DNA from 3 places in the Bacteroides stercoris ATCC 43183 genome. Region 1 is predicted to be linked to each of the others. Evidence: riboswitches for the same ligand, from Rfam matches in the RefSeq annotation. Region 1 holds a riboswitch; each other region holds the start of a gene.
What was found. A riboswitch is a leader RNA that binds a small molecule or an ion and turns the genes downstream of it on or off. The one in region 1 is predicted to bind cobalamin.
Positions count from the first base shown of each region.

Region 1 (9,986 bases):
GGAAAAGCGCTGGAGCAATATCAGGCGCGCAGCATAGACGACCTTCTCAGCGGGCTCAGCCCTTCCCTCACCTTCCATGACGGCGACATGGGCAGCCATATCCAGCTCAACGGGCTGAACAACGACTATATCCTCATCATGATAAACGGCAAGCGCATGAACGGGGACATCGGCGGACAAAACGACCTCAACCAACTGAATCCCGCCAACATAGAGCGCATCGAAATCGTGAAAGGCGCCGCTTCTTCACTTTACGGCAGCGATGCCATTGCCGGAGTCATCAATATCATTACCAAACGGAGCAGAGAGAAAATGGAACTCACCAGCACCACCCGTGTGGGCGAGCATGGCGATGTACGGCAAAGCGCCAGCTTCGGCTTCAACTACGGCAAACTGAAATCGGTGACCGGTATCAACTTCCGGCACACCGACGGCTGGCGCAATACGGATATGCAATGGGATCAGAACCAACTGAAGCCCGGTTCCACCATGCTTACCGTAAACCGTTCCAGCAACTATACTCTTTCCGAGAATCTGGAATGGCAGGTAAACAGAAAACTGAACCTCACCGCCGAAGGAACGTACTACGAACGTTGGGTGATGCGTACGCACGGCCCGTGGAAGTACCTGCCCAACGACTTCTACTACCGCAACTATACTTTTGCCGCCGGAAGCAGGTACAAGCTGAACGGGCGCAACTACCTCACCGCCGACCTCTCTTACGGTCGCTACGGTTACTTCTACGACTATAAGCTGAAAGACATCACCGACTACTTCAAAGACGGCGACCGCATCACCTACTACCCCGGCCAGCGTATCAAGCAGAGCATACAGCAACAAGTGCTGGCGCAGGTAAAAGGTATCTTTTACTTCGGCGACCGGCACATCCTCAATACTGGCATAGAGTACCAGTACAACCGTCTGGAATCGCCTCACCACATAGCAGGCGACATCGCTTCCGTCTATACGCTCGCCGCCTATGCGCAGGAAGAGTGGACTGCCACAAGCAACCTTATACTGACTGCCGGCGTACGCGGCACGCAACACAAGGAAACCGGACTGAACCTCAGCCCCAAAGTATCCGCACTCCACAAAGCCGGTAACTTCAACCTGCGCGCTTCCTATGCCATGGGCTTCAAGGCGCCTACCATCAAAGAGCTTTATTATGAACACACAGGCAGCATCGGCGGCAGCTCCCTCACCGCCTATCATGGCAATACAGACCTCAAGGCGCAAACCTCACAATACACTTCCATCAGCGTGGAGTATGCAGGAAGCAAGTTCCAAGCGAGCCTGACCGGATATGCCAACTTCATCCGCAACATGATAGAGCTGGTAGAGATAAAAGTCACCCCCGAAGAAAAGCTCCTCGAAATAGAGAAAAGCAAGAAATACACCAACCTCACGAAAGCCCGTATCTATGGCATGGACTTCACCTTCAACTACCGCCCCACGAAAGACATCATGCTGGGCGGTGGGTACAGCTATGCCGATCCGAAAGCGCAGTATGCCGCCGATACGGGCGATAACTACATGAAGTACCTCTACATCGACGCCACATCCAACCATAATGCCACGCTCAACACCACCTGGCAGTACACTTGGCACTGTTACCGCTTCGGCTTGGGAGTGTACGGCCGATACCAGTCGACCCGCCACTACGTTAACGACAACGATGCCGACGGCTTCCAGACATGGCGCATCAACACCGCCCATACCCTAATGAAGATGCGGCACTGGACGCTGACAATGAACATAGGTGTAGACAACCTCTTCAACTACGTAGACCGCACTCCTTTCGGACGTAACCGGGCTACCAGCACGCCGGGAAGGAATTTCTACGCATCGGCGCTTATAAAGTTCAAGAACGGGGGCGGGGCAAAATAGAGAAAAACATCTTTTTTATTAATCAATTTACAAACAAAGTATGAAAAATTTCAAGTTTTATCTGATGGCGGCTCTCGTAGCAGCCACAACTTGCACAGGATTCACCTCCTGTAGCGATGACGACGATGCGGAAAGTACCGTAAACCCTGCAACCAGGGTAGTAGCCGAAACCAAGAAGTATGACACCGCCATCCTACTCTGTACTTTCGGAAGCACTTATAATGAGTCATTGGACGTTTACAACGAAATCATCGCCGACTTCCGGAAGCAGTTCCCTCAAACAGACATCTATATGTCTTTCACCTCACGTACCTGCATCGGCCGTGCAGAGGCTTCTACCGGCGAAGCGCGCTACAAACTGGACCAATGGCTGAAAGCCATCGGCGATGCAGGATATACACACGTAGCCGTACAGTCGCTTCACGTCATTCCCGGCGAGGAATACCTTTCTCTAATGAATACCGATATCAAGAAAAACTTTATGATTGACTGGTATCCGCACATCGACGTGCTGAAAGGCGCCAACCTGCTCTCTACCGATGATGATACGGACGAAGTGGCACAGGTCCTTTACAACCACTACAAGAACAAACTGGCTGAAAAGAAGAACATCGTTCTCCTGATGGGGCACGGTAACCCTGATGTGAACTACAATGCCAACACCAAATACTCCGAAGTCCAAACCGCCTTGCATACTCTTGCCACAAACAAGAATATCTTCGTAGGTACTGTAGACTATGGAGAAATGCTTTTCTGGCCGAAAGAAGAGGAAGAGAAAGCGGTAGACCGTATCCCGGTAGTACCTGCCGCCCAAATGATAGCCGACTATCCCGGCTGCATCTATTCGCAAGTGATGAAGTACTGCCAGGACAATAACCTGGAGCCGAATGAAGTAAACGTATACCTCGCTCCTTTCATGTCCATCGCCGGTGACCATGCCCACAACGACCTATGGGGCATCGAAGCGATAGCCGAGAACAAAGGCTTGGATAAAGTGGAACTCAATACCAACGAGTACAGTTGGCGCGAACGTCTGGAGAAAGCAGGTTTCAAGGTAGACAGAACATTTGAAGCCCATCCCGTAGGCCAAGCCGATGCCGATCACGGTATCAAAGACGGCTGCGGTATCAAGGCTCTGGGCAGCTATCCCGAAATCCGCGCAATCTGGGTGAATCACCTGAAAGAGCAATGGGATGCCGATGCCTGGGAAAACGGTGAAGGATATCAGCCGGAAGTATAACATTTGTCCTCCATTTTCTTAATTCAATAAGGGAAAAAGGAGAGGAAAAGCTGAGACAGAAAAAATATGCGGGTATTTCTCATTTTCAGGAAAATGTCGCATATTACACTAACAATCAAAGAATTAAATTAAAGACATAAAGAACACCCAAACATTTTAAGGTTCATTTTAGGGGTCACTTCCTTATTGGCCCCTAAAATGAACCTTTCACCTAAAGACAGTCAGGTAAAATAACCGACAACCCCCTTTTTGTTATCCGTCTTATAAGTTGAAAATATTCATCCCATGAGACCGGGAAAATCGTTCCGAGAGATGAAAAAATCCATCCTGCAAAACAAAGCAAATCCGTAATGCAAAGCAAATCACTCCGTAAGACCGGTTGCATTATCCCGCCCTTTCCTTTATCAATTAAAAATAAACCGCTATATTTGTCACCGCTTAGGTGATACACTCCGTTATTCCAACGAGTTGTATAAAAGGGAATCCGGTGCGAAACCGGAACAGTGCCCGCTACTGTAAAGCCACTTTGCTCCGCCTGCTTGTTGCAGCAACGGAGCATACGGAAAACATTCTTCAAAACAATGCCACTGTCTTACAGACGGCTGTTGGTGAGAGCGAACATCAGTTTGAGCCATCGCAGACCGGAGACGGGAAGGTGTGGTTTTCCGTAGGGCTGAGTCAGGAAACCTGCCTGGGCAATTACACAGTCAACGCCTTCCCGGGGTCAGGAAGACAAGTATTAATCTTACATTTTTCAATAAATGAAAACCAACTATTTATTGGCAGCCATACTGTGCTGCCTGACACCCCTGCTCCATGCCCAAACCGCATTGAGCGGAAAGGTGGTGAGCGCCGACACGAACGAGCCTCTTGCAGGGGTAAATATCCGCGTAGACAACAGTCTGACGGGATGCACCACCAACAGAAAAGGAGAATTTACCATCGACAATCTGCCCGACGGACAACACACGCTGCGCTTCTCCTACATTGGCTTCACCCCCAAAAAATACACCGCGGACGGACAAGAAGAAAACATCCTTGTAAAGCTGGAGGAGAGTTACAGCAACCTCAGCCAGGTGGTAGTGACCGGAACCGGTACGCACCGCCGCATGACAGACAGCCCCGTTCCCGTATCCGTAATCACAGCCAAAGAAATAGGCAGCGCCAACATATCTACGCTGGAAGAAGCGCTGGTGAAGCTGACGCCCAATATCTCTTCCTACACCAACGGCATGGGCACTACCATGAGCCTGAACGGCATCAACGAGGACTACATACTGATATTGGAAAACGGCAGACGTCTGGCTGGTGAAGACCGCTACACGCGCATCAACGTGGCCAACATCAAGCGCATCGAGATACTGAACGGCGCAGCATCCGCCCTGTACGGAAGCGATGCCATAGGCGGTGTTATCAACATCATCACGGACGATGCCCGGAACACCGTGAACGTATCCAGCTATACTCACTACTCCGGCGAGGGACGCCTGACGGAAAGCGTCAATGCCGATGTCAATGCGGGCAAGTTCTCCTCTTACACTTCCTACCAGCGCCGTCAGGCAGGAAGCTGGCAGAACAACAACATCGACGAGAACGGCTACGAAACCGGACGTCCTACTTCCGTAGGCTTCTACTCCAACACCGTAAACCAGCGTTTCGTATTCAATGCCACAGATAAACTGTCGTTCTACGCGCGCGGTACTTATTATGATAACAAAACCCGCCGTCCGCAGGACGCCACCTACTATGCCAAAAGCAAAGGCCAGTTCGTGCAGAAAGACGCCTATACCTACAATCTGAAACACGAGACCTATACTTATGGCGCCGGCATGAAGTACATGATAAACCGTTCGGCTTACATCGATGCAGAGTTCTACTCGGACAATTACTCGTCGGACTATATGTACTTCAAGAAGTCGGGCAGCTATCTGCCGGGCGACCGGGTGACCCGCAAACAAGTGCGATATTACAACGGAAACATCAAAGGTATCTTCCGCCTGGGCAGCCGCAACAAACTGTCTGCCGGCGTAGAATACGTAAACGAGGGGCTGGAGAGCGAATCGGACAACATCGACTCCCGCCACATGTACACCCTCGCTTTCTACGCACAGGATGAAATAAAGCTGCCCCTAAACCTGCAAGCCGTACTGGGCATACGCTACATCTACAACGAGAACTTCAAGAACTACGCCACCCCAAATGTGTCGCTGATGTACAAACTCGGCGGACTGAACCTGCGCGCCGCCTACGCGGCAGGCTTCCGCACGCCTACCTTGTCGCAACTTTACGCCACCGACGAATCCAAGACCAGCAACCGCTACACCACGGGCAACGCCGACTTGAAGCCTGAAAAGAACAACTTCTACTCACTGAATGCGGAATACAACTACCGCCGGATTTCCGTGTCCGTCACCGGATTCATCAACGACATCCACGACATGATAAACTATCGCACCCTCTCTGACCAAGAGATACACGACATGGGGCTGGACGACAAGCACGCCGCTTTCGACGAGATACGCCAGCGCGACAACGTGGACAAAGCCAAGACCAAAGGCCTCAGTCTGAATGCGAGCCTGAATCTGGGTGCAGGCTTCAGGGCAGGCGGCGGATACACGTACATGAACACCGAAGCCAAGCAGTTGCAAGCCGACGGCAGCTACAAAGTGTCGCCCATAGACAAAAGCGTCAGGCACATGGGAAATATCAACGGCCAGTGGGAACATACCTGGAGCTTCTACCGCCTGAACGTAAACGTACATGGACACCTGCAAGGCGAACGCTACTCACAAACATATGGCTACGCCCCCAAATTCCAGCAATGGGATTTGAATACCCGCCACACCTTCAACCTGCAATCCGTGGTTCTGGAACCGGGCGTAGGTATCGAGAATATCTTCGACAAGAAAGATGACCGCCCCTGGAACAATAACTTCTCCACGCTCAGCCCGGGACGCTCGGTATACGTGAGTTTGTCGGTACGGTTTAAGAAATAAAAAAACAGCAATCATTTTACAAAACAGTAATTACTTTTATTTATGAAAACATCTCTCCTTTCCCTGCTCCTTGCCATTTCTCTCTTCTGCTCCGCTCACGAAGGGGGAAACTTCGTGTCGAGCGATATGCTTGCAAGCATGAAACCTGGCGAAAAGGCCGCATTGCTTATGGTACACTTCGGCACGACGCACGATGATACACGTACGCAGACGATTGATGCTATCAATGCCCAAGCACGCAAGGCTTTTCCCGACCTGGAGTTTCGCGAAGCCTATACTTCGCGCATCATCATACGCCGCCTCAAGACACGCGGCGTTGTCAAAAATACCCCGCTGGATGCGCTACTCCAACTGCGTGGAGAGGGCTACACACACATTATTGTGCAAAGTACCAATATCATTGACGGTGTGGAAATGGAGTCGCTCCGCCGTGATGTGGAAAGCGTGCTGCCTTTCTTCAAGGAGATACGCGTAGGCACTCCCCTACTCTATTCGGTGGAAGATGCGAAAAAAGTAACTGATATTTTAGGACAACGCCTCAATGCTTCGGTGCAGCAGAGTGCAAAGAAAAAGGGTAAAGAACACTTTGTATTGGTAGGGCATGGCACTTATACGCCCGGCACTGCTACATACAGTCAGATGGACTATATGCTGAAAGTAGCCGGATTCGGTAACTTCCATGTGGGGACCATCGAAGGCTATCCCACCTTTGAAACCATGTTGGCACAACTGAAAGCGGCCAAAGCAAAGAGTGTGACACTCGTTCCTTTTATGTTTGTAGCCGGCGACCACGCCAAAAACGATATTGCCGGAGAATGGCGGGAGATGCTTGAAAAAGAAGGTTATACCGTTCATGTGCGCATGGAAGGTTTAGGGCAAATCCCTGAAATACAAAAGATATTCGTAGACCATATCCGTTTCGGACTGAAGCACCGCACACAGGGCATCATGGAAAAGAAAGCGGCATATGCGGCAGGGGAAAAAAACGAGTGAGAAAGTCACCTTTTCATGCCATAATGTGATAAATAGAATGTATCTTTGTGAACTGCAGGCGTAACACTTACCATGCTCTGCAGAACAGACAGCAATAAGTCAGATAGCAAATGAAACAACCCAAAATAATCATCGCCGGCATCGGTCCGGGCAATAAGCAAGACATAACACCCGCTGTTGTTGCCGCTTTACAGGAAGCGGATGCAGTGGTGGGCTATAAATACTATTTCCGCTTTGTCACTCCGTACCTGCGCCCCGATACGGAATGTATAGATACAGGAATGAAACGCGAACGTATCCGCGCCGAGCAAGCTTTCGAGCTGGCGGAGCAGGGAAAAACGGTGTGCGTCATCAGTTCGGGCGATGCAGGGATTTACGGTATGACGCCGCTTGTGTATGAAATGAAGCGGGAACGGAACAGTAACGCAGAGATTATTTCCCTGCCCGGTATCAGCGCATTCCAGAAAGCGGCTTCCCTGCTGGGAGCTCCTGTGGGACATGACTTCTGCGTTATCTCCCTCTCAGACCTGATGACCCCATGGGAACGCATCGAGAAACGTATCATTGCCGCTGCCGCAGCCGATTTCGTGACAGCCGTCTACAATCCCAAAAGTGAAGGCCGTTATTGGCAACTTTACCGGCTGAAAGAGTTATTCCTGCAAGAAGGACGTTCACCACAGACCCCCGTAGGCTATGTACGCCAGGCAGGGCGTCCCGAACAGGAAGTGCACATAACGACGCTGGAAGCGTTCGACCCCGAAAAGACGGATATGTTTACCGTAGTACTGATAGGCAACTCGCAATCGTACGAATGGAACGGTACGATGATTACTCCGCGGGGATATTACCGGGAGGAGGTTGCGACCGGGAATACCCAGTATGGAGCTAGTAAAGGGCAGGAGATCATGATACGGAGCTTCCGTACCATCGAGAAAGAGCTCAGGAACCGGGACATTCCCCTCGACCATAAATGGGCGTTGCTACACGCCATCCACACCACCGCAGATTTTGAAATGGAAAAGCTGTTGCACACAGACGAAAAAGCAGTGGAAACACTATATCAAGGTATCATCGGGAAACGCATACGGACCATCGTTACAGACGTGACAATGGCTGCCAGCGGCATTCGTAAAGGAGCTTTGGAACGTTTGGGTGTAAAGGTGAAATGCTATCTCGGCGATCCCCGTACCGCAGCAATGGCAACGGAGAAAGGCATCACCCGCACACAAGCGGGCACACGCCTTGCCGTTGAAGACCATCCAGACGCCCTTTTTGTATTCGGCAACGCTCCGACAGCGTTAATGGAACTATGCGATCTTATACGCAAAGGGAAAGCGCATCCGGCTGGGATTATCGCCGCTCCGGTGGGCTTCGTACACGTACAGGAGTCCAAGCACATGACAAAGCCTTTCACCGCCATCCCTAAAATAATTGTAGAAGGACGCAAAGGCGGAAGCAACCTTGCTGCAACATTAGTAAACGCCGTTTTGTGCTACAATGATGCGGAACAGTTACGACCGGGACGAGACGTGTGAAACAACGATTAAGAATTAACGATTAGTGGTAAGCGAATGGTTATACAACGAAAATTTATCATTATAGGAACGGACGATAACCGGACGCCTTTCTTTCCGCCGGAAGTATTGGAACACATACGGCACGGGAAAGTATTTTCGGGGGGAGTGCGGCACAAAGAAATTGTCGGAAACTTGTTGCCGGATGATGCGGAATGGATTTCCATTACCGTACCATTGGACAACGTATTCTCACAATATGAGAAAGTGTTCAGCAGTAACGGATACGGACAAACGGATGCCGTCCCCCGGCAAATTATCGTTTTCGCTTCGGGCGACCCGCTGTTCTTCGGCTTTGCCAATACGGTGAAACGGAAATTGCCGGATGCTGAAATCAAGCTATACCCCTCTTTCAATTCTCTCCAAACATTAGCACACCGCCTCGTAATGCCTTATGACGATATGCGAACCGTTTCGCTGACGGGACGTCCCTGGAATGAATTCGACCGCGCCCTGATTGAACGCGCTCCCAAGATAGGCATCCTTACCGACCGGGAACATACGCCCGCCACAATCGCAGCCCGCATGCTGGAATACGGATACGACCGTTACACCATGTATGTAGGCGAGCATCTTGGCAACCCCGAAAAAGAACGCATCCGCCACATGACACTACAGGAAGCAACGCAAGGCGGATTCGAGCATCCCAACAACCTGTTGCTTTGCGCCACCTCTTTTCCCGAAGCCCGCCCTTTTGGTATCCCCGACGAACAATTCGCACATTTGGACGGACGTACCCGTATGATAACCAAAGCACCTATCCGCCTGCTTACGTTACAAGCGCTGGAACTGAACCACCGCCGTGTATTCTGGGATATCGGTTTCTGCACCGGGTCGGTTTCCATTGAAGCCCGGCTGCAATTCCCTCACCTCACGGTCGTTTCCTTTGAGGTACGTGCCGAGGGCGAAGAACTGATGAATATCAACAGCCGCCGCTTCGGTACGCCGGGCATTACGGCAATCACAGGCGATTTCCTGCAAACGGCGACCGATACTCTCCCCCGTCCCGATGCCGTCTTCATAGGCGGGCACGGCGGACATCTGCCGGAAATGCTGATGAAGATAAAGGAAGCGTTACAGCCCGACGGTTGTATCGTTTTTAACTCCGTATCGGCAGACAGTAAAAAAGTATTCATGGAAGGAGCCGGAGCCGCCGGGCTGATACTGCATCCGTCAGCACGCATCGCACTGAATGATTATAACCCTATTGAAATCATGAAAGCAACACTTTCATAAAATAACAAGACAAGCTATATTCATTATAAAAACAAATAACCTGTATGAAAACAGAAACAT
Region 1 is NZ_CP102262.1:2,454,816-2,464,801, reverse strand. It holds gene NQ565_RS10090 (TonB-dependent receptor plug domain-containing protein) at 1-1,887, shown strand, start outside; gene NQ565_RS10085 (sirohydrochlorin cobaltochelatase) at 1,928-3,127, shown strand; cobalamin riboswitch at 3,551-3,836, shown strand; gene NQ565_RS10080 (TonB-dependent receptor) at 3,889-6,123, shown strand; gene NQ565_RS10075 (sirohydrochlorin cobaltochelatase) at 6,166-7,116, shown strand; gene cobJ (precorrin-3B C(17)-methyltransferase) at 7,227-8,651, shown strand; gene NQ565_RS10065 (bifunctional cobalt-precorrin-7 (C(5))-methyltransferase/cobalt-precorrin-6B (C(15))-methyltransferase) at 8,688-9,926, shown strand.

Region 2 (9,986 bases), 500 kb from region 1:
TTTCCGCTTGGCATAGCTTCAAAATTTTATGGGTTAATACTAATTGTTTATTATTTTTTCACAGCAATGGTGAATGTCTTGGCAGGTTTAAAAGCCGGAATGTTGTGTTCCGGAATGATGATAGTAGTGTTCTTTGAGATGTTACGAGCTGTTTTTTGAGCTCTTTTCTTTACTACAAAACTACCAAACCCGCGGAGATAAACATTTTCATCTTTAGATAAAGATGCCTTCACTGCGTCCATGAACGCTTCAACGGTTGCAAGCACTGTTACTTTGTCGATTCCGGTGTTCTTTGTAATTTCGTTTACAATATCAGCTTTAGTCATTTTTTTCTTAAAAAAAATATTATTACTATAGTTTTCTAATTTTTTGGACTGCAAATATATAGCTTTTTGGCGGCTCTAAAAAATATATTTTGGACATTTTTTGAAAAAAGTCAAAGCATTAGGTTTTGTTAGACTGAAAAACTGTATTTTTGTTCTTTTGAAAAAGGATGTGTGTCCTTTTGAGGTATGAAACTATATATGAATAGATTGACTGAAGCTTTATTGGATTGGTACGCGGATAATAAACGTGATTTGCCTTGGAGAGGCACTACTGATCCCTACCGGATATGGATTTCTGAGATTATTTTGCAGCAGACGAGAGTGGTACAAGGATATGAGTATTTTCTTCGTTTTATCCGCCGTTTTCCTGATGTGAGAACTTTGGCTTCGGCTTCGGAAGACGAGGTCTTGAAGTATTGGCAGGGATTGGGATATTATTCTCGTGCCCGTAATCTGCATGCTGCTGCTAAGAGTATGAACGGTAAGTTTCCGGAAAGCTATCAGGAAGTGCGGGCTTTGAAAGGGGTAGGGGATTATACGGCTGCCGCCATTTGTTCCATAGCCTATAATATGCCCTATGCGGTAGTGGACGGAAATGTGTATCGAGTGCTTTCCCGTTATTGCGGCATTGATGTGCCTATTGACTCTACGGAAGGAAAGAAGCTCTTTGCTGCTTTAGCTGATGAAATGCTCGATAAATCCCGCCCGGCTGCTTATAATCAAGCTATAATGGATTTTGGGGCTATTCAGTGTACGCCACAGTCTCCTAACTGTATGTTTTGTCCTTTGGCGGATAGTTGTTCCGCCTTATCGAAAGGGCTGGTTATGCAACTTCCCGTGAAGCAACACAGAATAAAGACGTCCAACCGTTATTTTAATTATATATATGTACGCATGGGCGCGTGTACCTTTATACATAAACGAACGGCTGATGATATTTGGAAAAACCTGTTTGAATTGCCATTGGTTGAAACGGATAGAAATCTATCGGAAGAGGAATTTTTATCATCGGCATCCTTTCGCTCACTTATAGCGGAAGGAGAGGTACCGGAAGTACGTTTGGTGTTTCGAAATGTGAAACATGTGCTGTCCCATCGGGTGATATACGCTAACTTTTATGAAGTCGTTTTGCCGGAGAACTCCCGTTCTTTTTCGGAATACCAGTGTATCAGAATGGAAGATTTGGAGCAGTATCCGGTATCTCGCTTGGTACATGCTTTTTTGGAGAAGTATTTATAAAAGTTGGCTGTATTCTTGCATGATGTTGTTATTCTCGCTAATTTTGGCAACAAATTTTAAAATTGAAAGCGTATGTCAGTAAATAAAGTGATATTATTAGGAAATGTAGGCAGAGACCCCGAGGTGAGGTATCTCGATACCGGTGTGGCTGTTGCTACTTTCCCCTTGGCTACTTCAGACCGTGCCTATACATTGGCAAACGGAACGCAAGTTCCTGAACGTACGGAGTGGCATAATCTTGTCCTTTGGCGCGGACTGGCAGAAACGGCTGAGAAATATGTGCATAAAGGAGACAAACTTTATGTGGAGGGTAAAATACGGACCCGTTCGTATGATGATCAGACCGGTGCAAAACGCTATGTAACGGAGATTTTTGTAGATAACATGGAAATGCTGTCTGCAAGAAGCGCAGCGCCCGGAACTACACCGCAGGCAGGTATATCCGGACAAACGGCTGCTCCTGTACAGTCAACACACTCGCAGGCTGCTCCTGCACAAAATAATCCAACGGACGATTTACCGTTCTAATTGTTTAACTAAAACCAAAATCTTTGGACCCAGACGCTTATTTATGCCAATTGGCAGATGTTTTTAACAGTATAACCGTACATACTCCTTCTGTTTCGGCTATTATAGCTATTGTATTGGCTGGTGTGCTTTTGCTTGCTTCCGGTTTTGCTTCGGCTTCCGAAATTGCATTTTTTTCACTCTCGCCGTCCGATTTGAATTCTATTGAAGAGGGGAAACATCCTTCTGATGAGAAAATCAGAAATTTGTTGGATGATACAGAACGACTGCTGGCCACGATACTGATTACGAACAATTTCGTGAATGTGACCATTATCATGCTCTGTAATTTCTTTTTTATGAATGTATTCCAATTCCATTCGGTTATTGCGGAGTTTTTAATCCTAACGGTTGTATTGACTTTTCTGTTGCTGCTTTTCGGTGAGATTATGCCGAAGATTTATTCAGCGCAGAAAACATTGGCATTTTGCCGTTTTGCAGCTCCCGGCATTCTGGCATGCCGTTCCATATTCTATCCGTTGTCGTCGATATTGGTGCGTTCTACATCGTTTCTTAACAAGCATTTTGTGCGTAAAAATCATAATATTTCAGTAGATGAGCTTTCTCATGCGTTGGAGTTGACGGATAAAGCCGAGCTTTCGGAAGAAAACAATATCTTGGAGGGTATCATTCGTTTTGGAGGTGAGACGGCTAAGGAAGTCATGACATCGCGTCTGGATGTGGTTGACTTGGAAATTCGCACTTCTTTTAAGGATGTGTTAAAGTGCATCGTGGAGAACGCTTATTCGCGTATTCCTGTTTATGCGGAAACACGTGACAATATAAAAGGGGTGCTTTATATCAAGGATTTGCTTCCTCATTTGAATAAAGGAGATAATTTCCGTTGGCAATCATTGATTCGTCCGGCTTATTTTGTTCCGGAAACCAAGATGATTGATGATTTGCTGCGTGATTTTCAGGCAAACAAGATTCATATCGCTATTGTGGTGGATGAATTCGGAGGGACATCGGGTATTGTTACGATGGAAGATATTATTGAAGAGATTGTTGGGGAGATTCGTGACGAATACGATGATGAAGAACGTACTTATGCCGTACTCAATGACCACACATGGGTGTTTGAGGCTAAAACACAACTGACGGATTTCTATAAGATAACCAAGATAGATGAAGAAACTTTTGATGAAGTGGCAGGTGATGCCGATACTTTAGCGGGGCTTTTACTTGAGTTGAAAGGGGAATTTCCGGCGCTTCACGAGAAAGTAACTTATGATTATTATGAATTTGAGGTTCTTGAAATGGATAACCGCCGCATCTTAAAGGTGAAATTTACAATAAATGAACCGGTACGGGAGGGTTCAGAAACAGAGAAGTAATGCCTGTTTTTAAACAATATACAGAGAGTTCATATAAGTGGGGGATTTGGAAGACAAGTGAAAGTTTGGAAGAACTGCTTGCTTTACTTCCTCATAAAGAAAAATATGAAGAGGGTATTGGAAAATTTACAGCCGTTTCTCGTAAGTTGGAGTGGCTGGCTGTACGTGTATTGCTATATACAATGCTTGGCGAAGAGAAAGAAATACACTATTATTCCAACGGCGGGCCCTATTTGGCAGACGGCTCTTTTTCCATCAGTATTTCACATACCAAAGGTTATGTAGCGGTCCTGTTAGGTGAACCGGGGAAAAGAGTCGGGATTGATATTGAGTGTTATAGCGAGCGGGTACGGAAAGTGGCGCATAAGTTTATGCGTGAAGATGAAAAAAAATCCTTATTCAAAGGTACGGAAACCTGGTCGTTGTTGCTTCACTGGTCTGCAAAAGAAATCATGTTTAAATGTATGAACGCTTCCGATGTCGATTTTCGGGAACATTTGCATGTAATGCCTTTTACGCCTGACGAACAAGGTGTGTTCTCCGCCGCCGAATACCGTACGGCGGAGAAACAGATTTTTCAAATTTACTACTATTTGTTTTCAGACTTTGTCCTGACATTGAGTTTGTAGTTACAGCCTTTCCAATTGTACTGTAAAGTGACGCATTAACGGAGCTTCCCAAGTAATACGTACTCCTCTTGTAATTGTTTCGCGTCTGTCATATACATTTTTAAGCGCAGCGGCTATTACATTCATGTGGTTATCGGTATACACGCGGCGTGGAATAGCCAGCCGGAGTAAATCCAGTCCGTTGAAGCGGTTTTCACGGGTAACGGGATCACGGTCGGCAAGTAAATAACCGATTTCACATCCGCGTATGCCGGCTTCCAGATATAACTCGACGGTTAAAGTCTGTGCAGGAAACTCTTCTTTAGGAACATGTGTTAAAACTTTGGGAGCATCTACAAAAATTGCATGTCCTCCGGCGGGACGTTGGTACGGTATTCCGTATTCATCTAATTTTTTAGCCAGATATTCTATCTGGCGAATACGGGTTTCAAGATTATTAAATTCGGTGTTTTCATCCAAGCCGATGGCAAGTGCATTCATATCTCGGCCATTCATACCGCCATAAGTAAGGTAACCCTCGAATTGTACGCAGAATCCTTTTGCTCCTTCATACCAGTCTTGTCGGCGGGTTGCAATAAATCCTCCCATATTTACGATGCCGTCTTTTTTGGCGCTCATTGTCATACCGTCTGCAAGGGCAAACATCTCTTTGGTTATTTCCTTTATGCTCTTATCTTGGTAACCTTCTTCACGTGTCTTTATGAAATAGGCATTTTCGGCAAAACGGGCGGAGTCGAATATGACAGGTTTATTGTATTTATCGGCAATATTCCGGACTTCCCGTAAATTTTGCATGGAAACAGGTTGCCCGCCAGCTGTGTTATTGGTAATGGTAACAATGATAAATGGTATGCGGCTGTGATGTTCTTGTAATGCTTTTTCCAGCTTTGCAGGATCTACGTTGCCTTTAAAGGGAATTTCCAGTTGCGTTTGCCGTGCTTCATCTATCGTACAGTCCAATGCTATTGCTTTTCGGCTTTCGATATGACCTTTGGTTGTGTCGAAATGAGAATTTCCCGGGATAATATCTCCTTCATGAACCAGATAAGAGAATAGTACATTTTCGGCAGCACGTCCCTGATGTGTAGGAATGACATATTCAAAACCGGTCAGGCGGGTAATGACTTCTTTCAATTTGAAGAAAGAAGAAGCCCCGGCATAGCTTTCGTCTCCGAGCATGATACCGGCCCATTGCCGGTCGCTCATGGCTCCTGTTCCCGAATCGGTGATAAGATCGATATAAACTTGTTCTGATTTTAGTTGAAAAACATTGTAATGGGCTTCTTTCAACCACTGTTCACGCTCCTGGCGGGTACTTTTACGAATAGGTTCCACCATTTTGATTTTCCATGATTCGGCAAATGGTAATTCCATAGATTATTTTTTTATAAGTTAGACAATAGGTCAACGGATAAATCCGTTTTTGTGTTTTATGTGCCGAATATAATGATTTTATAGATGATGAACAATGTTTTTGATGACTTTCTGTAAAACAAATGTCCGGGCGAATCACTTCGGCCGGACATCATTTAAATAAACTTGGCAGAGTTTATTCTCTTTTACTTTCTTTGAAAGAGTTTTGATGAATGAAATGATTGGATAGAATTTATCCCGTTCATTAGACTCAACGCTTTTTCCTCGAAAGCAATGATAAGATAATGCATGGCAGGTCTTCTGACTTGTTTCTGTTGCAGGCTGCCTTCCCGGAAAACGTTTCCAGTGGCATGGAGAGAGAATTCATTGTCTGCAACATTATGTGAAACTTACAGCAGCGGGACTGTTCAGGACTTGCACCTGATTCCCTTTTAATCGCCTCCTTTGAAAAAAGTCGACAAACCAATGCATCGCAAAGATAATGAAAAAAGTAACAAACCAAAATGAATAAAAGAAATTATTTCTCCTTTGCCAACGTAAAAACGAATTCCAGTCCGCCACCTTGATTATTCTTGGCGGAGATTGTTCCGCCATGAATGATGACGGCATTTTTTACGATGGCAAGCCCTAAGCCTGTACCGCCTAATTTTCGCGAACGTCCTTTGTCTACACGATAAAAGCGTTCGAACAAACGATTCAGATGTTCTGGTGAAACGCCTACTCCGGTATCTGCAAAACTGAAATAATAGAAGTTCTCATCCTCACGGAAACAGTTGATGTTGATGTAGATATTGGTTCCTGCATAAGCCATGGCGTTATCCATGAGGTTACGGAATATGGAATAGAGTAATGAATAGTTACCCTTTAATTGTATTTTGGGATGTAAACCGTTGACTACCGTAATATGCTTTTCTTCCAGTTCCAATGATACTTCGTTGACTATATTGGTGACAAGCATGCTGATGTCTACTTTCTCCATATCAATCATATTGGCTGCTTCATCCATACGTGTCAGTACGGAGATATCCCGTAATAGACGGCTCAGCCGGTTGCTTTGGGCATAACACCGTTCTAGGAAAGTCTGCATCTTTTCGCGAGGGATGCTTTCATTGCTGACAATTGTTTCCAGATACCCTTGAATACTGCTTACAGGGGTTTTCAGTTCATGTGCAATGTTCTGTGTCAGTTGGCGTTTCAAACGTACTTGTTCTTCTTCCTGTGTGATGTCATTAATGGATATTTCAAAACTCAGATCCTGGAAGATGATACATTCTACAATGAATATGCGCCCGTTTTTATTGATGTTGATGGAGAGACGCTTCTCTTCTTTATCCGAAGGTCTTCTTTGTGCCTTACTGATAAAATCGGTGATTTTTTGAAATTCGTAAATGGAAAATATCTCCTCGGTAGTTTGCAAGTTGGAATCGGAGATTAAATTGCCGTATTGTGTAAAGAGGTTATTGACTAAGATTTCTTTTTTGTCTTTAGTAAATACACCCAATCCTTCGCGAGAAGTCTGTAGGTGTGTAATCAGTTTCTCACGTTCGATATATAACGCTTCTTTGGTTTCCCGCAAACGTTTATATATCTGTATAATGTGCTGGGATATTTCGCCAAGTTCATTATGCGGGAAAGCAGATTGTATATCGGTTTCCACCGGTTCGTTTTTATCGGCGCGTTTGGCAAATTCCCGCAGATGGTTGATTGCCGTACCCAGTTTGGATGTAAACTTATAGAAAACGAATATCAGCAATAAAGTAACAATAGCTGTAAACCAGAGGTAATGCGGATCGGCAGCCAGACTATTTACCAGGTTTACATCATAGGGTAATGCCGAGCGAATGATATACTGGGGATAGAGAGTTGCCGAATAGAAATAGGGTATGCCTGTTGTTTCGGAGGTGCGCCTTAAATCATATCCTTTGCCGTTCTTTAATGCTTTTTGGACTTCCTGACGATTAATGTGATTGCTGAATGCTTCTTGGGAAGTTTCATTGTAACTGTCATAAAGGACGCGGCCTTGTAAATTTACGATAGTGACACGAAGGTCTCTGTATGAACCTTTGGCTATATACCGGTTTAAAGTAGATGTCCATAGACTGTCTGGAATACTTCGCAGTTCCTGTTGCAGGCGTTCATTATAGTCTTGGAGTTGCGTGTCGAGCAGTTCTACTTTATACTCTTTCTCCCGTTGATATTGATAAGCAATAAAACAGGCTGCAAAGACAAGAAATAATGAGATTACCGAAAGAAATAACTTCCGGCTGAATGACAGGAAGTGTCTGTCATTATTCGGCTTCGAAGCAATAACCATATCCTAAGCGAGTTACAATACATTTGCCATATATTCCTATCTTTTTGCGCAGGCGGGTGATGTTTACGTCTATAGTGCGGTCCAACACATATACTTCGTCACTCCAGATGCGGCTCAATATGTCTTCGCGGGAAAATACGCGTCCTTTGTTTTGCAATAGCAAGAGCAGTATTTCAAACTCTTTTTTGGTGAGGGGAGCTTCCTCTCCGTCTATGCTTACTTTCTTTTTGATGATATCAAGCACTAATGATTTATAGGCAATTTGTTCAGGTGCGCGCTCCGTTTCAGTTTGCCGGGTACGGCGTAATACGGCTTTAACGCGTGCTGCTACTTCGCGTAAGGAGAAAGGCTTGGAGATATAGTCGTCTGCTCCTATATTAAATCCGGTTACCGTATCATTTTCGGTGTCTTTGGCTGTGATAAAGATGATAGGAATCTTGGCCGTTTTCTTTTCTTTCTTTAGCATACTTGCCATTTTGAATCCGGAAATTTCCCCCATCATCACGTCCAGTAATAGCAGGTCGTAAGTACTGATGTCCATTTTCAAGGCATCTTCGGCAGAGTTTGCGGTATCTACTTCGTAGCCTTCATTCTCAAGGTTAAACTTTAAGATTTCGCATAAATCTTCTTCGTCGTCTACTACTAAAATCCGATATTCGTTCATTGTATTTCTGAATTAATGTAATGAGAGACGTATAGAGTCTCTTTATTACAAAGTTAAACTTTATTTCTTTTCTTCGACAAAATTGCGGCGTTTTTGTTACGATGGAATGAAACAAGTATTACATTGCGATTACAAAATCTCTCTTGCAACTAATTAAGTATTATCTTTGTATTGTTTTAAAAAGGGTTTCTATATGAAAGAATTAATGGATATAAAGAGGTGGGGACAATCTAAGTGGCGTATGCCGTTAATAGTGGCTGTATTGGCTGTTGTAATTATTGGTTCGATTTGGTTGAACGTTGCTCCTTTCCGTTCCGGTTTTGAGATAACGGATGAATTGGGTGGGAATATTTTTCCTTCCAGCATTTTGTCTGTTGCAACGACAGATGCCCAGGTGATTGTGCCGGCTGATTCGATGTTTGTGGGAAACCCAAAATCTTGTATCGCTGTGAAAGTCCGGTCGGCAAAGGCTTATAGCCGGGTGAGGATAGAAGTTGCGGAAACCCCTTTCTTTTCCCGTTCCGTTTCGGAGTTTGTATTGGCAAGGCCACGTACCGAGTATACAATCTATCCCGATATTATCTGGAACTATGAAGCCTTGAAGAATAATAATCAGGCGGAGCCGATTAGCGTTGCCGTTACGGTAGAGATGAATAGGAAAGAGTTGGGGCAGCGGGTACGTACTTTTTCGGTGCGCAGTATCAATGAGTGTTTATTGGGGTATGTTACGGGAGGTACGAGATTTCATGATACCGGAATATTCTTTGCTGCTTATGTCAATGAAGAAAATCCTATGATAGACCATTTGCTACGGGAGGCATTGAATACTCGTATTGTGAATCGTTTCCTCGGTTATCAGGGTAGTCCTGAGGCTGTCGATAATCAGGTTTATGCCTTGTGGAATGTTTTGCAGAAACGTAATTTCCGGTATAGTTCGGTTTCTAATACAAGCCTGTCCAGCAATGTGGTTTTCTCTCAACGTGTTCGTACATTCGATGATGCCTTGGAGTCGTCGCAAATTAATTGTGTGGATGGGAGTGTTCTGTTTGCTTCTTTGCTGCGTGCCATAAATATCGAGCCGATACTGGTACGTACACCCGGACATATGTTTGTTGGTTATTATACTGATGCAAATCATAAAGATATGAAATTTCTTGAGACCACCATGATTGGGGATGTGGATTTGGACGATTTCTTTCCTGATGAACGGCTGGATTCTACTATGGTGGGAAAAACGCAGAATCAGATGTCCCGTATAACCTTTGATAAGTCTAAAGAGTATGCAAGTCGGAAATATAAAGAGAATGAAAAGGGCATTCATTCCGGCAGATTGAATTATATGTTTTTGGAAATATCCAAGGATGTAAGAAGGCGGATACAACCTATAGGAAAATAGTAAAGGTTGAATAGTTTATAAGATTAAATAGTACTTTGGGAACTTAGCGCATTATCAGCAGCAACAACCGAATATGGCACAGACATCCCAAGCAATGCAAGCAACACTAATGATAAGCAATAATTTCTTTTCATAAGCTC
Region 2 is NZ_CP102262.1:1,954,638-1,964,623, forward strand. It holds gene NQ565_RS07870 (HU family DNA-binding protein) at 51-380, opposite strand; gene mutY (A/G-specific adenine glycosylase) at 525-1,565, shown strand; gene NQ565_RS07880 (single-stranded DNA-binding protein) at 1,638-2,093, shown strand; gene gldE (gliding motility-associated protein GldE) at 2,117-3,469, shown strand; gene NQ565_RS07890 (4'-phosphopantetheinyl transferase family protein) at 3,469-4,098, shown strand; gene NQ565_RS07895 (tryptophanase) at 4,099-5,472, opposite strand; cobalamin riboswitch at 5,746-5,955, opposite strand; gene NQ565_RS07900 (sensor histidine kinase) at 5,990-7,786, opposite strand; gene NQ565_RS07905 (response regulator transcription factor) at 7,761-8,450, opposite strand; gene NQ565_RS07910 (hypothetical protein) at 8,644-9,846, shown strand.
Region 2: it holds a riboswitch for cobalamin, as region 1 does, so the genes downstream of both, NQ565_RS07895 (tryptophanase) here and NQ565_RS10080 (TonB-dependent receptor) in region 1, are expected to answer to the same signal.

Region 3 (9,986 bases), 920 kb from region 1:
ACCGCTCGCTTACCCCTACAATGGAATACCCCACATTAACCCACGGCATTTCCAAAACTGCAGATACATTCCCGCTATGCTTAGGGGTGTAAGGCAGCTGATCTTTATAACTTTTAGAAGTGGCATCGGTCAAGTCTATAGCTTTCTGCCAAGTATACCCACCCGACACAACAAGCACCATATTTTTACCTAATGAAGCTGCCGCCGCCAATGTAGCATCCATTCCCGTAACATGAACTTTTCCATAATTAGCCATCTTCCAGGCATAGGTGGTAGGGAATGCAACGATCTTATCAGTCACATCATTATAATAACCGTCAACAGTGACTGATAGATAATTTAAAAAAGAAGAAAAGGACCTGCTCCATGTTATGCCCATATTATACTCATTAGCCTTTTCCGGACGCAGACTTCTGTTGCCCAGCCGATAATAATACAGGTCATTGAATGTGGGCATACGGAAAGTACTTTTATACATTAACCGCAAAAAGAGCAATTGTTCTTGCCAGGGCTGTAAACTAACCGTAAAAGAAGGAGCCAGACGTTGAAAGTCAGCAGGTGCATCACCTATTTTCACATGTTCGGTTACATTGGTATAGACCAACGAACCGGTAGCTGTTATCCTACCCTGCCGATAACGAGCGTTAAAAGCTGTCAAAGAAGTATATCTTATAGGAAAAGGACAGTCCGGTAAATTACTGCGCAATTTATTGATAATTCCGTCTTGCGCCAAAGATAAAGACAAAACATTCCATGGACGATATAATGCAGTTACCGACAAATAATATTCATCCTGCCGATGCACAGCCCGGTACAACCCATCTGCATACTCATTGCCCTTATCTTCGTATTTATTCCATCCATGATTATATTTGGCTTGTGCCTGTAAAGACCATTTCTGTGAAAAATCCTTCTTGTAACGAGTTTGTATAAAAACATTCTCATCCCAAAGAGTTTCATCTGAAATAGGATTATAAAGTGTCACCGAACCGGGCAACCCCCGTTTTGAATAAAAGTAATAGGCCTTCAATTCCAAATTACTACTATCTTTGAAAGTATGAAATAAGGTAGGCTCTATCTGATAAGTATAGATTGCCGAATTATTACGCTTTTCTTCCGTCACATATTTTCCGTTCACTAACGTGAATGGATAATTACCATCAGCCCGCATATAATTTCCATTCAACGAAAAGGAAGTACGGCTACCTGCTTTCTGCCACCACCGGATTGAAGGACTGACGTAGCCAAAAGAACCGCCTCTCATCTGCACCCGAAATGCGGAATTGCGTTCATTTTCAAAATGCGGTTTTTCCGTTTCAATACTCAACACCCCTGCCGATGCATACATACGTGCCGATTGCAACAAGTCTTCCGGTTGCCCGATATTCAGGGAAAGCACAGAGACATTATCCAACGAAAAACGACCAATATCTATTTGTCCCGCCTGGCAGTTGCTCACAACAACCCCATCATAACTGACAGCCGTATGTGCCGCTCCCATATTACGGACGGAAACGGTTTTCAACCCACCTATTCCTCCATAGTCCTTTACATTAGCACCGGCAAAACGACGTACGGCATCTGCCATATTCTGTATGCCCAATTGGCTAATATCCTGTTGCGACAAAGTTTGGATGGGAACTGATGAAGTTACTTTATTGGGTAATCTACGGGCTGTCACTGTCACCTTCTCTATTTGGTGCACTTTTCCTGTAATTGTATCCCTGACCACTTCTTGTGCAGAAAGGGAAACTGCACACAAAAAACCGATAGCACAGACTATCCGTACTTTAGTTCTTCTCGCCATACAAAGTAAGCAAAGATTATCTTAAAACCACTTACACACTGTCCGCTTTCCTCGAACGGACAATTTTTTGACTTCGTTTTGCAGGTCTTCTGACTTATTCCTGATGTATCACCTTCCCATTCTTCAAGAACAGTGGCATAAGTATTAATACATCTTTTACGGAACTTACAGCAGCGGGACTGTCCGGGACTTTCACCCGATTCCCTTTTCATCCTCCTCCTGAACAAGAGTGCAGAACAAAACGCCGGCAAAGATAGGAATATATATAATAAGTCTATAAATCTTACAACAGTTTCTTCAAAAAAACATTCATTATTTTATAAGAAGCATAACTTACCCCCTTTCTGCGAGAAGGTAACCGATGAAAGGAAAAACGGGCACATATACAAGAACATAATGCTCCCATAAAGAACAGAAATCCGGCAGAACTTCTGATATCTCCCATCCCGACCAAAGGTGACACGATACCTCCAAATGCAAAACCTATTGCCCCTAAAAGAGCCGAAGCTACTCCGGCATTCCTACGTTCACAGTCCATAGCCAAAGTGTTGGAAGCAGTAAAAGCCATTCCTACCATTGAAAGCAAACAAAAGACCAACACTTCATAAACCCAGAAATTACAATTCAGAAAGAATGCAACGGAAAGTAGTACGGAAATAAACAACATCCCATGATTTCCTATATGTAAGGCATGTTCCATGGTAGAACAACGCACAGACAATGCTGAAGATATTACCATTGCAACCGCATTAACCCCGAAGCAAACACTGAACAGCATGGGTGAAAGACCATAATGTTGTTGCATAATAAAAGGAGCGGAAGCAATATTGGTGAACAGAACACCCATTGTAAAACCGTATTGTAAAATGTAACGCACATATTGGCGGTTACGTAATACGGCACCGAAACGGTGATACATATCTACACATCTTATATTTTGCCTTTGTCCAATTGGCAGAGACTCCTTAAAACGTACACTTCCGATAACCAGAAGAACGCCCAATGCAAACAAAAACCAGAAAATGCCATGCCAACCTCCAAAGTCAGCCAATGCCCCACCGCCTATCGGAGCAACTACCGTAGCTATTCCATTGACAGCGCCAATAGTAGCCAACATGCCAGCAAGCTCATGAGCAGAATATTTATCGGCAGCAATAGAACGGGATATCACAACTCCTCCCGCTCCGGCAACTCCCTGCACAAAACGCCACAACACAAACTGTGATATGTCCCGGGAGAAGATACAGCCTACAGTAGAAATCAGAAATAGACCCATAGCTACCAACAAGGGAGAACGGCGACCGTACTTATCACTTAACGGACCAAAAACCAATTGTCCTATCGCCAGCCCCACCATACTCGTAGTAAGCCCCAACTGTACTTTTGAAGATGTAGTTTGGAAGAAATCCGACATTGCCGGTAAAGTAGGAAGATACATGTCCATAACAAATGGACCAAAAGCGCTCAACATCCCCAAAAACACCAATATGAAACCTTTTGAATTTTGTTTACCTGTCATTATCTTTCCCTCTTTTAAAATCGGCGGCAAAATTATCCCATATTTTCCAAACAGCCTATGGCTTATCTTGTACAAAACATTTCATTTTCGGAACAATATACAGTATTATCATTGAATATATCTATATTTGTTACGTAAAACAGAACTTTATTCACATGTACGAACAAATATCTCCAGACACTTCCCATATCAGATATGAAGAAACCGACTTGTCGTATCTGAAACTACGTCCATACCGTTTTAAATGTGGCATATACTTAATCTGCATACAGGGTAAAAGCATTATTTCGACAGGAGTGCAACAATATGCTTTTGATGAACAAACCGAATTAATTTTCCTTACAGGCAGCCTCATCCAGATAATACAGGCCTCTGCCGATTTTAAAGTACGGATACTTCTATTTCCCAAAGACGTTTTCCTAAAAGCAATACTACCGATTGATACCCCCTACTTCAATTACGTACATGAACACCCGCATTATCATCACACGGCAGATGAAAGGAGTCAGAATACGTGGCGGGAAATTGTATTATGGATGGACGTTGCCCAAATGCTTTTCAAGAACAACAACACACTCCTGTTCAGAAAACAACAAGAACTTAATTTCCTTCAAAGCATATTAATGTGGCTTTTCAATACTATTCCGGAAAAACTGGCTGCCAATAAGCAATATAGCAGAAAACAGATGCTCTGCCACCAGTTCATGCAACTGATACGCGAACACAGTACTTGCGAACATCAAGTTCCGTTTTATACGGAACAGCTCTGCATAACTCCTCGTTACCTATACGAAATCACCACTCAATACATGAATGGAAAAACGCCTAAACAACTGATAGATGAGCAACTGATAGCGGAAGCCAAAGTTCTTTTAAACGAACCGTGCTTATCTGTTACCGAAATTGCCGAACTGCTGAACTTTGCCGACCAATCTTACCTGAGCCGTTTTTTCAAAAAGAACACCGGCATGTCTCCTAAAGAATTCAGGTTACAAAAGCTATTATAACCAGTTTCGTCAAAATAATTTAAAATCGGTTGTTTTAACCGCCATTTTATTAACTTTGTTAGCATAACCAAAACCAAGCTGCCATGAAATACAAATTATTAGTTCTTGACGTAGACGGGACACTTCTCAACGATGCCAAGGAAATCAGTAAACGGACTCTTGCTTCCTTACTTAAAGTGCAGCAAATGGGCATACGTGTCGCATTGGCTTCCGGAAGACCTACATACGGCCTTATGCCATTAGCCAAAACTCTTGAATTAGGCAACTATGGGGGCTTCATCATCTCCTATAACGGTGGCCAGATAATCAATGCGCAAAATGGGGAAATCCTGTTTGAACGGCGAATCAATCCGGAAATGCTACCTTATTTGGAGAAAAAAGCACGCAAAAATAATTTTGCCATATTTACTTACCATGATGATACCATACTGACAGATAGTTCCGATAATGAACATGTCCGTGCCGAAGCCAATCTGAATAATCTGAAAATCATTCAGGAAGAAGAATTTTCCACAGCAATAGATTTTGCACCATGCAAATGCATATTAGTCAGTAATGATGAAGAAGCATTGAAAGATTTGGAAGAGCATTGGAAAAAGCGTTTGGACGGAACGCTGGATGTTTTTTGCTCGGAACCTTACTTTCTGGAAGTCGTGCCCTGCGGAATTGATAAAGCAAACACCTTAGGCGTCCTATTGTCATATTTGAACATCGCCCGTGAGGAAGTAATCGCCATTGGAGACGGCGTATGCGATGTCAATATGCTCCAAGTTGCCGGTCTGGGCATAGCCATGGGGCATGCGCAAGACTCCGTAAAAGTTTGTGCCGACTATGTAACAGCTTCCAATGAAGAAGACGGTGTTGCCCAATCTGTAGAAAAATTGATTCTGGCTGAAGTGCATGCTGCTGAAATACCTCTTGACCTGCTAAACGAGCGGGCACGCCATGCATTAATGGGCAACTTGGGTATCCAATACACCTATGCCTCGGAAGAACGCATAGAAGCAACCATGCCCGTAGACCACCGTACCCGCCAGCCCTTTGGCATTCTACACGGCGGTGCAACTCTTGCGCTTGCCGAAACCGTTGCCGGACTCGGCTCTATGATAACCTGCCAGCCCGATGAAATTGTGGTAGGCATGCAAGTCAGCGGAAACCATATTTCGTCCGCACACGAAGGAGATACCGTACGTGCGGTAGCGACTATCGTGCATAAAGGACGTTCATCTCATGTGTGGAACGTAGATGTATTTACTTCTACCAATAAGCTGGTTTCTTCTGTCAGAGTTGTTAACAGTGTTTTGAAGAAAAGATAAGTTGAGATATGCCAATATGGAGTAGACTCATAAACATCAGATATGCCATAGTAGATGTCGAAGTCGGCTTGAAAAATCATAAAATCCATGATATCGGAGCACTCCGCCATGATGGTGCTACATACCACAAAGCTTCAAAAAAGGAGTTATTTGAATTTCTCAGCGGCACGGATTATATATGCGGACATAACATCATTCACCATGATGCCAAATATCTATTCACAGACAAAACATGCCAATGGATTTTGGTCGACACGCTTTATTTATCTCCTTTGCTGTTTCCGGAACGTCCTTACCATAAACTTGTGAAAGATGACAAACTGATAAGTGATCAGATGAATAATCCGGTAAATGATTGCGAAAAAGCAAAAGCACTGCTATTGGATGAGATAGCACGCTGGCATTCGTTACCAGATGCAAAGCGCCGGTTATTTGCATCTTTATTAAAGGATAGGAAAGAGTTCGAAGGTTTTCTCAGTATGGTAGGTGCTGTATATACCAACAAAGGAATATCCGAACTGATCAGCAACCTCTATGTGAATAAAATATGCCAGCATGCAGAGCTTGACATGCTTATCAAACAATATCCGTGCGAACTGGCATACGCATTAGCCCTGATTGACACAATCGACCATCATTCCATTACTCCGGGATGGGTACTTTACAATTATCCCAAAGTGGAATTTGTTATAAAACTTCTACGACACAACAGATGCAACGAAGGTTGTGTTTACTGCAACACCCAACTGGATGTACTACATAACTTAAAAATATTTTTTGGATACGAACAATTCCGCACCTATGAGGGTGAGGCTCTTCAAGAACAAGCCGTTCAAGCAGCGGTAAAAGGCAAATCGTTACTGGCAATATTCCCTACTGGCGGTGGAAAATCGCTGACTTTTCAGCTACCGGCACTCATGTCCGGTCATTCGGTACATGGTCTTACGGTCGTTATCTCACCATTGCAGTCACTGATGAAAGACCAGGTAGATAATCTTGCCGACCGGGGAATTACTGATGCTGTAACCATTAATGGCCTATTAGACCCTATTACACGGGCACTATCAATACAAAGAGTACAAAATGGGGAAGCTTCCCTCTTATATATAGCCCCCGAAATGCTTCGTTCAAAAACCATTGAGAAAATTCTGATGGCGCGCCATGTAGTAAGATTTGTGATAGATGAAGCACATTGTTTCTCTTCATGGGGACAGGATTTTAGAGTCGACTACCTTTATATTGGGAAATTCATCAGAAAATATCAACAGAAAAAAGGATGCAAAGAACCAATACCTGTGTCTTGTTTCACTGCCACAGCCAAACAGAAAGTTGTGCAAGACATTCGCGATTATTTCAAACAGACATTAAATTTAAATCTGGAATTGTATGCATCAACAGCCTCAAGAACAAACCTTCGCTATTCTGTCATACACGCTGAAACTGATGATGATAAATATTTAAAATTAAGGAGACTTATAGCTGAGTCCGATAGCCCTACCATTGTTTACGTATCGCGCACTAAACGTACTAAAGAACTTGCTGTAAAACTGACTCGTGACGGTTATAAAGCATTACCTTTCAACGGTAAGATGGAGTCAGAAGAAAAGATTGCCAACCAAGATGCATTTATGAACGACCAAGTACGCATCATTGTAGCAACATCAGCCTTCGGTATGGGAGTCGATAAAAAAGATGTCGGACTTGTAGTACATTATGACATATCCGATTCATTGGAAAACTATGTTCAGGAAGCAGGAAGAGCCGGTCGCGACCCTAAACTCAGCGCACGTTGTTATGTACTTTACAGCGACAATGACTTGGACAAGCATTTTATACTGCTGAATCAAACCAAATTAAGTATCAGCGAAATACAACAAGTATGGAAGGCCATAAAGGACCTTACCAGACAACGTATGAGAGTCAATTGTTCTGCATTGGAAATAGCACGGCAGGCAGGTTGGGACGACTCCGTATCCGATATTGAAACCCGTGTTCGGACGGCATTGGCTACTTTGGAACAAAGCGGATACCTGATAAGAGGAAATAACGTACCCCATGTGTATGCTACGGGTATCACAGTAAAAAATATAGATGAAGCAAGAATGCGTATATCGGCATCATTGTTATTTGGCAGTGATGAAATAGAAAAGGCCGTTCGAATCATCAAATCACTGATTTCACAGAAATATATTACCAAAGCTCAAGACTCAGAGGCTGAATCACGAATTGATTATCTGGCAGATATATTAGGAATCAGTAAAAAAGAAATAATATCTGTTGTAGAGCGCATGCGTCAAGAAGGCATATTGGCAGATAGCAAAGATATATCCGCTTATCTACAGGATACCGGAGACTCGGAACGAAAATCGCAGGCTCTCCTCGAACGCTTTGCAAAACTCGAACGATATATTCTTAACCACATTCCTGACGAATCTTTACAAACATCATATAAGCAACTAAATGATAATGCCACAAACAGCGGAATCAATACATCCAAAGAAAAGGATATTCGGACATTGCTCTATTTCCTCTGTGTCAAAGGATACGTCAAAAAAGAAGAAGACGCTTCCCATAATATAACAATCAGTCGCCAGACAGATTTCGATTCAACCATCAAACAGTTTGAAAAACGACTGGAAATAAGCCGTTTCACCATAGAATGGCTATACAAGTTAGTTGCCGATACGGAAAAAGAATGCTCACAAAACAAAACAGTCCAATTTTCCGTAGTAGAACTTCTAAATCAAATAAAGTCAAATCCCCAATCTCTTTTTAGCGAACCCGACAAACTACAGTTGGAAGATGTGGAAGAAGCCCTTCTTTATCTATCAAAAATCGGAGCATTAAAGCTTGAAGGCGGTTTCCTTATTCTTTATAATGCTATGAATATTCAAAGAATAAAGGATAACAAATCAAGATATAAACAAGACGACTACCGGATGCTTAACGAATTCTACAAGCAAAAAATCCAGCAAGTACATATTGTAGGGGAATACGCCAATTTGATGGTAAAGGATTATAATGCAGCATTGCAGTATGTCCAAGACTACTTCCAGATGGACTACAAAAAGTTTGTCGCAAAATATTTTAAAGGAGAAAGAGTAAGTGAAATACAGCGCAACCTGACTCCTCAGAAATACAAGCAATTGTTCGGTCAACTATCCAAACGTCAAATGGAAATTATTTCCGACAAGGAATCGCGCTGCATCGTTGTTGCAGCAGGTCCCGGCAGTGGAAAAACACGCGTACTGGTCCATAAACTTGCATCACTCCTATTACTTGAAGATGTAAAGCATGAACAGCTCTTAATGCTGACATTTTCAAGAGCGGCTGCCACGGAATTCAAACAGAGGCTTATGGAGCTGATAGGAAATGCTACCCATTTTATTGAGATAAAAACATTTCATTCCTATTGTTTTGACCTTTTAGGAAGAATAGGAAACCTTGAGGATGCCAAAGACATCGTCTCGAAAGCTGCCAAAATGATTAATCAAGGGGAAGTGGAACCAACCAAGATCGGTAAGACAGTACTTGTCATAGACGAGGCTCAGGACATGGGAAAAGAAGAATACGACCTTGTGAATGCCTTGATAGCCAATAATGAAGAGATGCGTGTTATAGCAGTGGGCGACGATGACCAAAACATTTATGAATTCCGCGGTTCGAATTCCCAATATATGTATCGACTGACACAAAATCCTGAAAGTAAGTTCATTGAGATGACTGAAAATTATCGCAGCACACATCATTTGGTAAATTTTGCCAATGAATTCGCTAAGAATATAGGCAAAAGAATGAAAAGCACCCCAATCATTTCAATGCGAAAAGAGAACGGATGGGTTGGAGTAACATATCATCAATCAAAGTATATGTATCAGCCACTGGTTGAAGAACTGCTTCATCAACGAGGAAGCGGGACCTCATGTGTGCTTACCCAAACAAACGAAGAAGCAGTCATTTTAACGGCTCTTTTGCGAAAGCATGCCATAAACAGCAAATTGATACAATCCATGGACGGCTTCCTTTTCTGGAATATGGCCGAGATGAGATATTTTTTGAGATATATAGAGAAACGGATAAAAACTCCTTTAATTCCGGAAGAGTTATGGGAAAAAGCGAAGCATGTAACCTACACCACTTATGAAAAAAGTAAAAGCTTGACATATGTAAAGCGTTGCATAGAACTATTTGAACAAACCTATAAAGTAAAATACCATAGTGACTTCAAAGAATTTGTATTTGAATCATCAGTAGAAGATTTCTGTGACATTTCGGGGACAGATGTTGTAGTATCAACCATCCATAAAGCCAAAGGAAGAGAATTCGATAATGTGTAT
Region 3 is NZ_CP102262.1:3,372,188-3,382,173, forward strand. It holds gene NQ565_RS14110 (TonB-dependent receptor plug domain-containing protein) at 1-1,807, opposite strand, end outside; cobalamin riboswitch at 1,870-2,064, opposite strand; gene NQ565_RS14115 (multidrug effflux MFS transporter) at 2,091-3,326, opposite strand; gene NQ565_RS14120 (helix-turn-helix transcriptional regulator) at 3,482-4,333, shown strand; gene NQ565_RS14125 (Cof-type HAD-IIB family hydrolase) at 4,417-5,649, shown strand; gene NQ565_RS14130 (RecQ family ATP-dependent DNA helicase) at 5,658-9,986, shown strand, end outside.
Region 3: it holds a riboswitch for cobalamin, as region 1 does, so the genes downstream of both, NQ565_RS14110 (TonB-dependent receptor plug domain-containing protein) here and NQ565_RS10080 (TonB-dependent receptor) in region 1, are expected to answer to the same signal.